Regions from separate parts of the Streptomyces sp. NBC_01390 genome, predicted to be linked through region 2. Evidence: predicted binding sites of a transcription regulator. Region 2 holds the regulator's gene; the other holds the start of a gene.
The links. Region 2 encodes HspR, which represses chaperone genes until heat shock. Its sites were predicted from a motif close to TTGAGNNNNNNNNNCTCAA; they were not measured.

Region 1 (3,405 bases), 2.6 Mb from region 2:
TCGGTTTCGGAGGCCGCTGTCCCCAGGAGGCGGGTTTTCCGCCCCTGGCACCTTCTCCCCACGCCCACGGGCACTCCGTTCACCTTCACGTACGCGGCTGTCCTGCTGGTCACGGCATATGTGGCCGAACACGCGGACCCCGCCCTCGTGCACGCCCTCCATCAGGGCACCAGCACGGATGTCGCCCACCTGCTGCGGACGCCCGTGCTCGTGCTGGTCGCCAGCGCGCTGTGGGTCGTGGGAGGCGTGACCTCGCCGTACGGCATCCTCTTCCTCCTTGTTCTTACGGCGCTGGAGCGGCGGATCGGCGGCCTGCGTACCGCCTGGGTGTTCGCGCTCGGGCATGTGTTGGCCACTCTCGCGACCGAGGTGCCGGTGGGGCTCGGGGTGCTGGTGGGGTGGCTGCCCGAGAGTTCGCTGCATCGGCTCGACTACGGGATCAGCTTCGGGGTCGCGGCGAGTGTGGGGGCGTTGGCGGGGTTGCTGAGGCCCTGGCTGGGATGGCCGCTGCTGGGGGTGCTCGGCGGGACGCTGGTGCAGGACCTCGTCGCCTACGCCGATCCCATGACCAACTGGGGACATGTGACGGCGCTGGCCATCGGGATCGCCACCTGGCCCTGGGTGCGTCGATGGCGGAGGCCCCTCTGAGGCTCTAGGGCCTGTCGACGGCCGCTCCCAGGAACGTCGCGCTCGTCAGGGGCGCCTCCACCTGCCAGCCCAGCGACTCGTACAGTGCCCGGCCCTCCGGTGTTCCAGCCAGTACGCCTCTCTCCGCGCCCTGTGCGGACGCTTCCCGTACGAGCGTTCGCATCACGAAGACGCCGAGGCCCCGGCGGCGGTGTGCGGGGGAGGTCTCCACCTGGTCGACGACCGCCGTCCGGCCCGTGGGGGCGATCTGGCCGCGGGCCGCCCAGGAGCCGTCGGCCCCCGCGAGCATCACGCGCGTGACGCCGCCGCGCGTCCAGGTGCGGACCCGGTAGCCGTCGGGGGCGGTCGGCGCCTCCGAGGCGGTCAGTGGGACGGACATCAGGTAGCCCGGCTCCGGGGCGACCGACCAGCCTTCGCCGAGCCAGCCGCCGACTGTCGCCGGGTCGTCGAACACCTTGAGCCACACGCCCGCCCCGGTCACGGCGTCGGCCACCTTCCGGACGGTCCGTTCCTCGACGCCGTCGTTCACCGCGCCCAGGACATGCCGGGTGACGGCTCGGGAGGTGCCCACGTCGATGGTGTATCCCCAGGGCTCGACCAGCGGCGGCGCCGCCCCGCGTGAGACCACCCAGCCGTCGACCCAGGCCTGCACGGTTCCGTCCACCCGAACTCCTTGTGTAATGGCTGATATGCGATAGAGAGTGTTACGTGGGTGACTTTACGCGGGCGTTCGGCCCCCGCGGCAGAGGTGATCGCTCACGGCGAACACGCCCCGGGGAACATTCGGCGGCCGTCAAGCATTGAGTCGGCATAGCTCAACTTGAGTGCCGAAGGGGAGATCATGGCTACTGAGTCCACGGCGGTCACACCGCTCACCCTGCCCGTGCTGCCGCTCGACGACGAGGTCGTGCTGCCCGGAATGGTTGTTCCGCTGGACCTCAACGACGCCGATGTGCGGGCCGCCGTCGAGGCCGCCCAGGCCGCCGCGAGCACCGGGTCCGGCAAGCCCAGGGTGCTGCTCGTGCCACGCATCGACGGGGCGTACGCCGGGACCGGTGTCCTCGGCACCGTCGAGCAGGTCGGCCGGCTGGCCGACGGGGATCCGGGCGCCCTCATCCGAGCCCGGGGGCGCGTGCGGATCGGCGCCGGGACCACCGGGCCGGGGGCCGCGCTCTGGGTGGAGGGCACGCACCTCGACGACGCGGTGCCGGACCCCGTACCCGGTCATGTCACCGAACTCGCCAAGGAGTACAAGGCTCTTGCCACCGCCTGGCTGCGCAAGCGCGGCGCCTGGCAGGTCGTCGACCGCGTACAGGCGATCGACGACGTCTCCACCCTTGCCGACAATTCCGGTTACTCACCCTTCCTCAGCACCGACCAGAAGATCGAGCTCCTGGAGACCACCGACCCGGTGGCCCGGCTGAAGCTCGCCACCCAGCAGCTGCGCGACCACCTCGCCGAGCAGGACGTCGCCGAGACCATCGCGAAGGACGTCCAGGAGGGCGTCGACAAGCAGCAGCGGGAGTTCCTGCTGCGCAAGCAGCTGGAAGCCGTACGCAAGGAGCTGCGCGACCTCAACGGCGAGAAGGACGGCGAGGAGTCCGACGACTACCGGGCCCGCGTCGAGGCCGCCGATCTGCCGGAGAAGGTGCGCGAGGCGGCTCTCAAGGAGGTCGACAAGCTGGAGCGGTCCTCCGAGCAGTCGCCCGAGGGCGGCTGGATCAGGACCTGGCTCGACACCGTTCTCGAACTGCCCTGGAACGAGCGGACCGAGGACGAGTACGACATCCAGGGCGCCCAGACCGTGCTCGACGCCGAGCACGCGGGCCTGGAGGACGTGAAGGAGCGCATCACCGAGTACCTCGCCGTGCGCAAGCGGCGGGCCGAGCGCGGCCTCGGGGTCGTCGGCGGGCGCCGTGGTGGCGCCGTGCTCGCGCTCGTCGGGCCGCCCGGGGTCGGCAAGACCAGCCTCGGTGAGTCCGTCGCGCACGCCATGGGGCGGAAGTTCGTCCGGGTGGCGCTCGGCGGAGTCAGGGACGAGGCCGAGATCCGCGGGCACCGGCGTACGTATGTCGGCGCACTGCCCGGGCGCATCGTGCGGGCCATCAAGGAAGCCGGGTCGATGAACCCCGTCGTTCTCCTCGACGAGATCGACAAGGTCGGCTCCGACTTCCGGGGCGACCCCGCCGCAGCGCTGCTCGAAGTCCTCGACCCGGCGCAGAACCACACCTTCCGCGACCACTACCTCGAAGTCGAACTCGACCTCAGCGACGTCGTGTTCCTGGCCACGGCCAACGTCCTCGAAGCCATTCCCGAGGCCCTGCTCGACCGCATGGAGCTCGTCCGGCTGGACGGGTACACGGAGGACGAGAAGGTCGTCATCGCCCGGGACCACCTGCTGCCACGGCAGTTGGAGCGGGCCGGCCTGGAGAGCCCCGAAGTCACCCTCGACGAGAGCGCGTTGCGCAAGCTCGCCGGGGAGTACACCCGGGAGGCCGGCGTCCGCAACCTGGAGCGGTCCATCGCGCGACTGCTGCGCAAGGTCGCCGCACAGCACGAACTCGGGGAGCGGAAGCTGCCGTTCACCGTCACGGAGGACGACCTGCGCGGCCTGATCGGGCGGCCCCACCACGTGCCCGAGTCCGCCACGGACCCGGCCGAGCGGCGCACCGCCGTACCGGGGGTCGCAACCGGGCTCGCGGTCACCGGGGCCGGGGGCGACGTCCTCTATGTCGAGGCCTCGCTCGCCGACCCGGA
Region 2 (3,405 bases):
TCGCCGAGTCGCTGGAGTCCGTCGCCGCGAAGATGGGCCTGCAGCAGTTCGGCAAGGAGGGCGAGCCCTTCGACCCGACGATCCACGAGGCTTTGATGCACTCGTACGCGCCGGACGTCACGGAGACGACCTGCGTGGCGATCCTGCAGCCGGGTTACAAGTTCGGCGAGCGCAACCTGCGTCCCGCGCGGGTCGCGGTGGCCGAGCCCCAGCCCGGGGCGACGCCGGCCGGCGGCAACTCGGAGTCGGCCGACACGGTGGACGGCAAGGAGAGCGGTGGCCCGGAAGAGGGCTGACGTGAGCATTGAGGTGGGGACTTCCGGAGAGGAGGGACGTCGAGGATGAGCACCAAGGACTTCATCGAGAAGGACTTCTACAAGGTCCTCGGCGTCCCCAAGGACGCCACCGAGGCCGAGATCAAGAAGGCGTACCGGAAACTCGCCCGCGAGTTCCACCCGGACGCCAACAAGGGCAACGCCAAGGCGGAGGAGCGCTTCAAGGAGATCTCCGAGGCGAACGACGTCCTCGGTGACCCCAAGAAGCGCAAGGAGTACGACGAGGCCCGCGCCCTCTTCGGCAACGGCGGCTTCCGTCCGGGGCCGGGCGCGGGCGGCGGCTCCTTCAACTTCGACCTGGGTGACCTCTTCGGAGGCGGCGCCCAGGGCGGGGCCGGGTCCGGCTCCGGTGCGGGCGGCTTCGGCGGCGGCATCGGGGACGTGTTCGGCGGCCTGTTCAACCGGGGCGGCGGCGGCAACACCCGTACGCAGCCCCGGCGCGGCCAGGACATCGACACCGAGGTCACGCTGAGCTTCACGGAGGCGGTGGACGGCGCGACGGTCCCGTTGCGCATGACGTCCCAGTCACCGTGCAAGGCGTGCTCCGGGACCGGCGACAAGAACGGCACACCGCGCGTGTGCCCGACGTGTGTCGGGACCGGCCAGGTGGCGCGCGGCTCGGGCGGAGGTTTCTCGCTCACCGACCCGTGCCCGGACTGCAAGGGCCGGGGCCTGATCGCGGAGCACGCCTGCCTGGTGTGCAACGGCTCGGGGCGCGCCAAGTCCTCGCGGACGATGCAGGTGCGCATCCCGGCCGGGGTGTCGGACAACCAGCGCATCCGGCTGCGCGGCAAGGGAGCACCCGGCGAGCGGGGCGGCCCGGCCGGTGACCTGTACGTCACCGTCCATGTCGACAGCCACCCGGTCTTCGGCCGCAGGGAAGACAACCTGACGGTGACGGTGCCGGTGACGTTCGTCGAGGCGGCACTCGGCGGCGAGGTCAGGGTCCCGACCCTGGGCGGCCCGCCGGTCACCCTGAAGCTGCCCCCGGGCACGCCCAACGGGCGCACGATGCGCGCGCGGGGCAAGGGCGCGGTCCGCAAGGACGGCACCCGGGGAGACCTGCTGGTCACCGTCGAGGTGAGTGTGCCGACGGAGCTGACGGGGAAGGCTCGTGACGCACTGGAGGCGTATCGCGAGGCGACCGTGGACGAGGATCCGCGGGCGGAGCTGTTCGAGGCGGCGAAGGGAGCCTGACCGAGATGGACGGTCGTCGACGCAATCCGTATGAACTGACGCAGGAGACCCCGGTCTACGTCATCTCGGTGGCGGCCCAGCTGTCCGGCCTGCACCCGCAGACCCTGCGCCAGTACGACCGCCTGGGCCTGGTCTCCCCCGACCGCACCGCCGGCCGGGGCCGCCGCTACTCGGCCCGCGACATCGAACTGCTCCGCACGGTGCAGGCACTGTCGCAGGACGAGGGCATCAACCTGGCCGGCATCAAGCGCATCATCGAGCTGGAGAACCAGGTCGCCGCCCTTCAGGCGCGGGTTGCGGAGATGGAGTCCGCGCTGGACGGGGCCGCCGCGGCGATGCAGCAGCGGGAGGCGGCGGTTCACGCGTCGTATCGGCGGGATCTGGTGCCTTATCAGGAAGTTCAGCAGACTAGTGCGTTGGTGGTCTGGCGGCCCAAGAAGGCCAAGGACTAGGCAAGTTCATGTGCGAAGGGGCCCGGAGGTTCGGTTCGAACCTCCGGGCCTCTGTCGTGTCCCGTTGACGATCAGAGACCCGTGAGGGTGCGGCTTTGCTGTACGGGCGTTGCGCGGAATGTTCCGGCGGGGTCAGGGACGCTGCTGCTCAGGCCGAGGGGAGTTCGTCGGCCTTCAAAGCCGTCATGAACGAGGTCCAGGCCTGGGTGTCGAAGACCAGGTTTGGGCCGGACATGTCCTTGCTGTCCCGTACGGGCAGCAGGTTCGGGAACCTGGCGGCGACCTCCACGCAGTCGCCACCCTCTCCGCTGTAGCTGCTCTTACGCCAGGTCGCTGTCTCAAGACTGGTTGTATTCATGCCTGTTACCCCTCTGCCTTCCATGCTGCTACAGCTCCCGTCGCACCCGGCCGATCAGGCCGAGGCTGTCCCCGGGGCTCAGGGCGATTGACCGGAGCGAGTCGAAGATAAGCGCATACTCCGCCGCTTCCTCCGGAGACTCCAGGTAAAGCGTCCCCGTGCGCTGCTCCAAACACACGACATCCGGGAACGACGCACCAGGGAACGAGAAGTGGACGAACGATCCGGTCAGTCCCGCGTGCGCGCCCGCCTGGTCAGGGACGACCCGAATCTCCACGGACGGATGACCGGCCATCTCCTCCAGGTGTTCCAACTGCTTGCGCAGCACCCCTCTGCCACCCACCTGAACGCGGAGAGCAGCCTCGCCTTCGATCACGCACAGCCGCGGAGGCGAGGACCTTTCCAGGACCTCCTGACGTTTCATCCGTGCTTCCACCAGCGCATCAATCTCTTCGCGCTTCAGGGTGGAGGGGGCGGCGGAGATGATCTCCCGCGCATAGTCGTGCGTCTGCAAGAGCCCGGCAATGATGCTGTGTTGGTACGACCGGATGCAGTCGGTCATGTCCTCGTACGCGATGAAGTCCGTGTATGTAGGGCGCGCTTGCCCCGCCCGCTGCACCCAGCCCGGTTCCCGCCGCCGTCTGGCCAGCGACACCATCTCGTCGACCTGGGCGGAATCCTCGACCCCGTAGAACGTCAACAGGTCACGCAGCTCCCCCAAGGAGATCCCCAAGCGTGCGTTCTCGATGCGGTTGATCTTTGTTCGGTGACATCCGATACGGTCCGCCGCCTCATCAAGGGTCTTCCCTGCGGTCTCCCTGAACTCGATCAACAGTGCAGCAAGGCGACGTTGTCGAACTGTTGGGCGAGATCCAGCCATGCGAGCCCCCTTCCTGGATGCCTGTCCGCGTGAACGTTAGCTCATTAATTTGATCATGGATATATTTCCAAAAGAGATGTTGCGGACAGGGAGATTGCCGTGCACTCTGGAACCCGTTACTCACCGCTCCAACTCCGTGACGGATGAGCCACCTTGACGTGCCGTCACTCGCTCGCAAGGGGA

Region 1: lon (endopeptidase La) is a predicted target of HspR. The motif match lies at 1,449-1,467, and genes of this name have one in related genera.

The regions. Positions count from the first base shown of each region.
Region 1 covers NZ_CP109551.1:8,443,553-8,446,957, forward strand. The annotation lists gene OG241_RS38150 (rhomboid-like protein) at 1-648, shown strand, start outside; gene OG241_RS38155 (GNAT family N-acetyltransferase) at 653-1,312, opposite strand; gene lon (endopeptidase La) at 1,490-3,405, shown strand, end outside.
Region 2 covers NZ_CP109551.1:5,856,195-5,859,599, reverse strand. The annotation lists gene grpE (nucleotide exchange factor GrpE) at 1-296, shown strand, start outside; gene dnaJ (molecular chaperone DnaJ) at 342-1,532, shown strand; gene OG241_RS26435 (heat shock protein transcriptional repressor HspR) at 1,538-1,984, shown strand; gene OG241_RS26430 (DUF397 domain-containing protein) at 2,133-2,342, opposite strand; gene OG241_RS26425 (helix-turn-helix transcriptional regulator) at 2,371-3,222, opposite strand.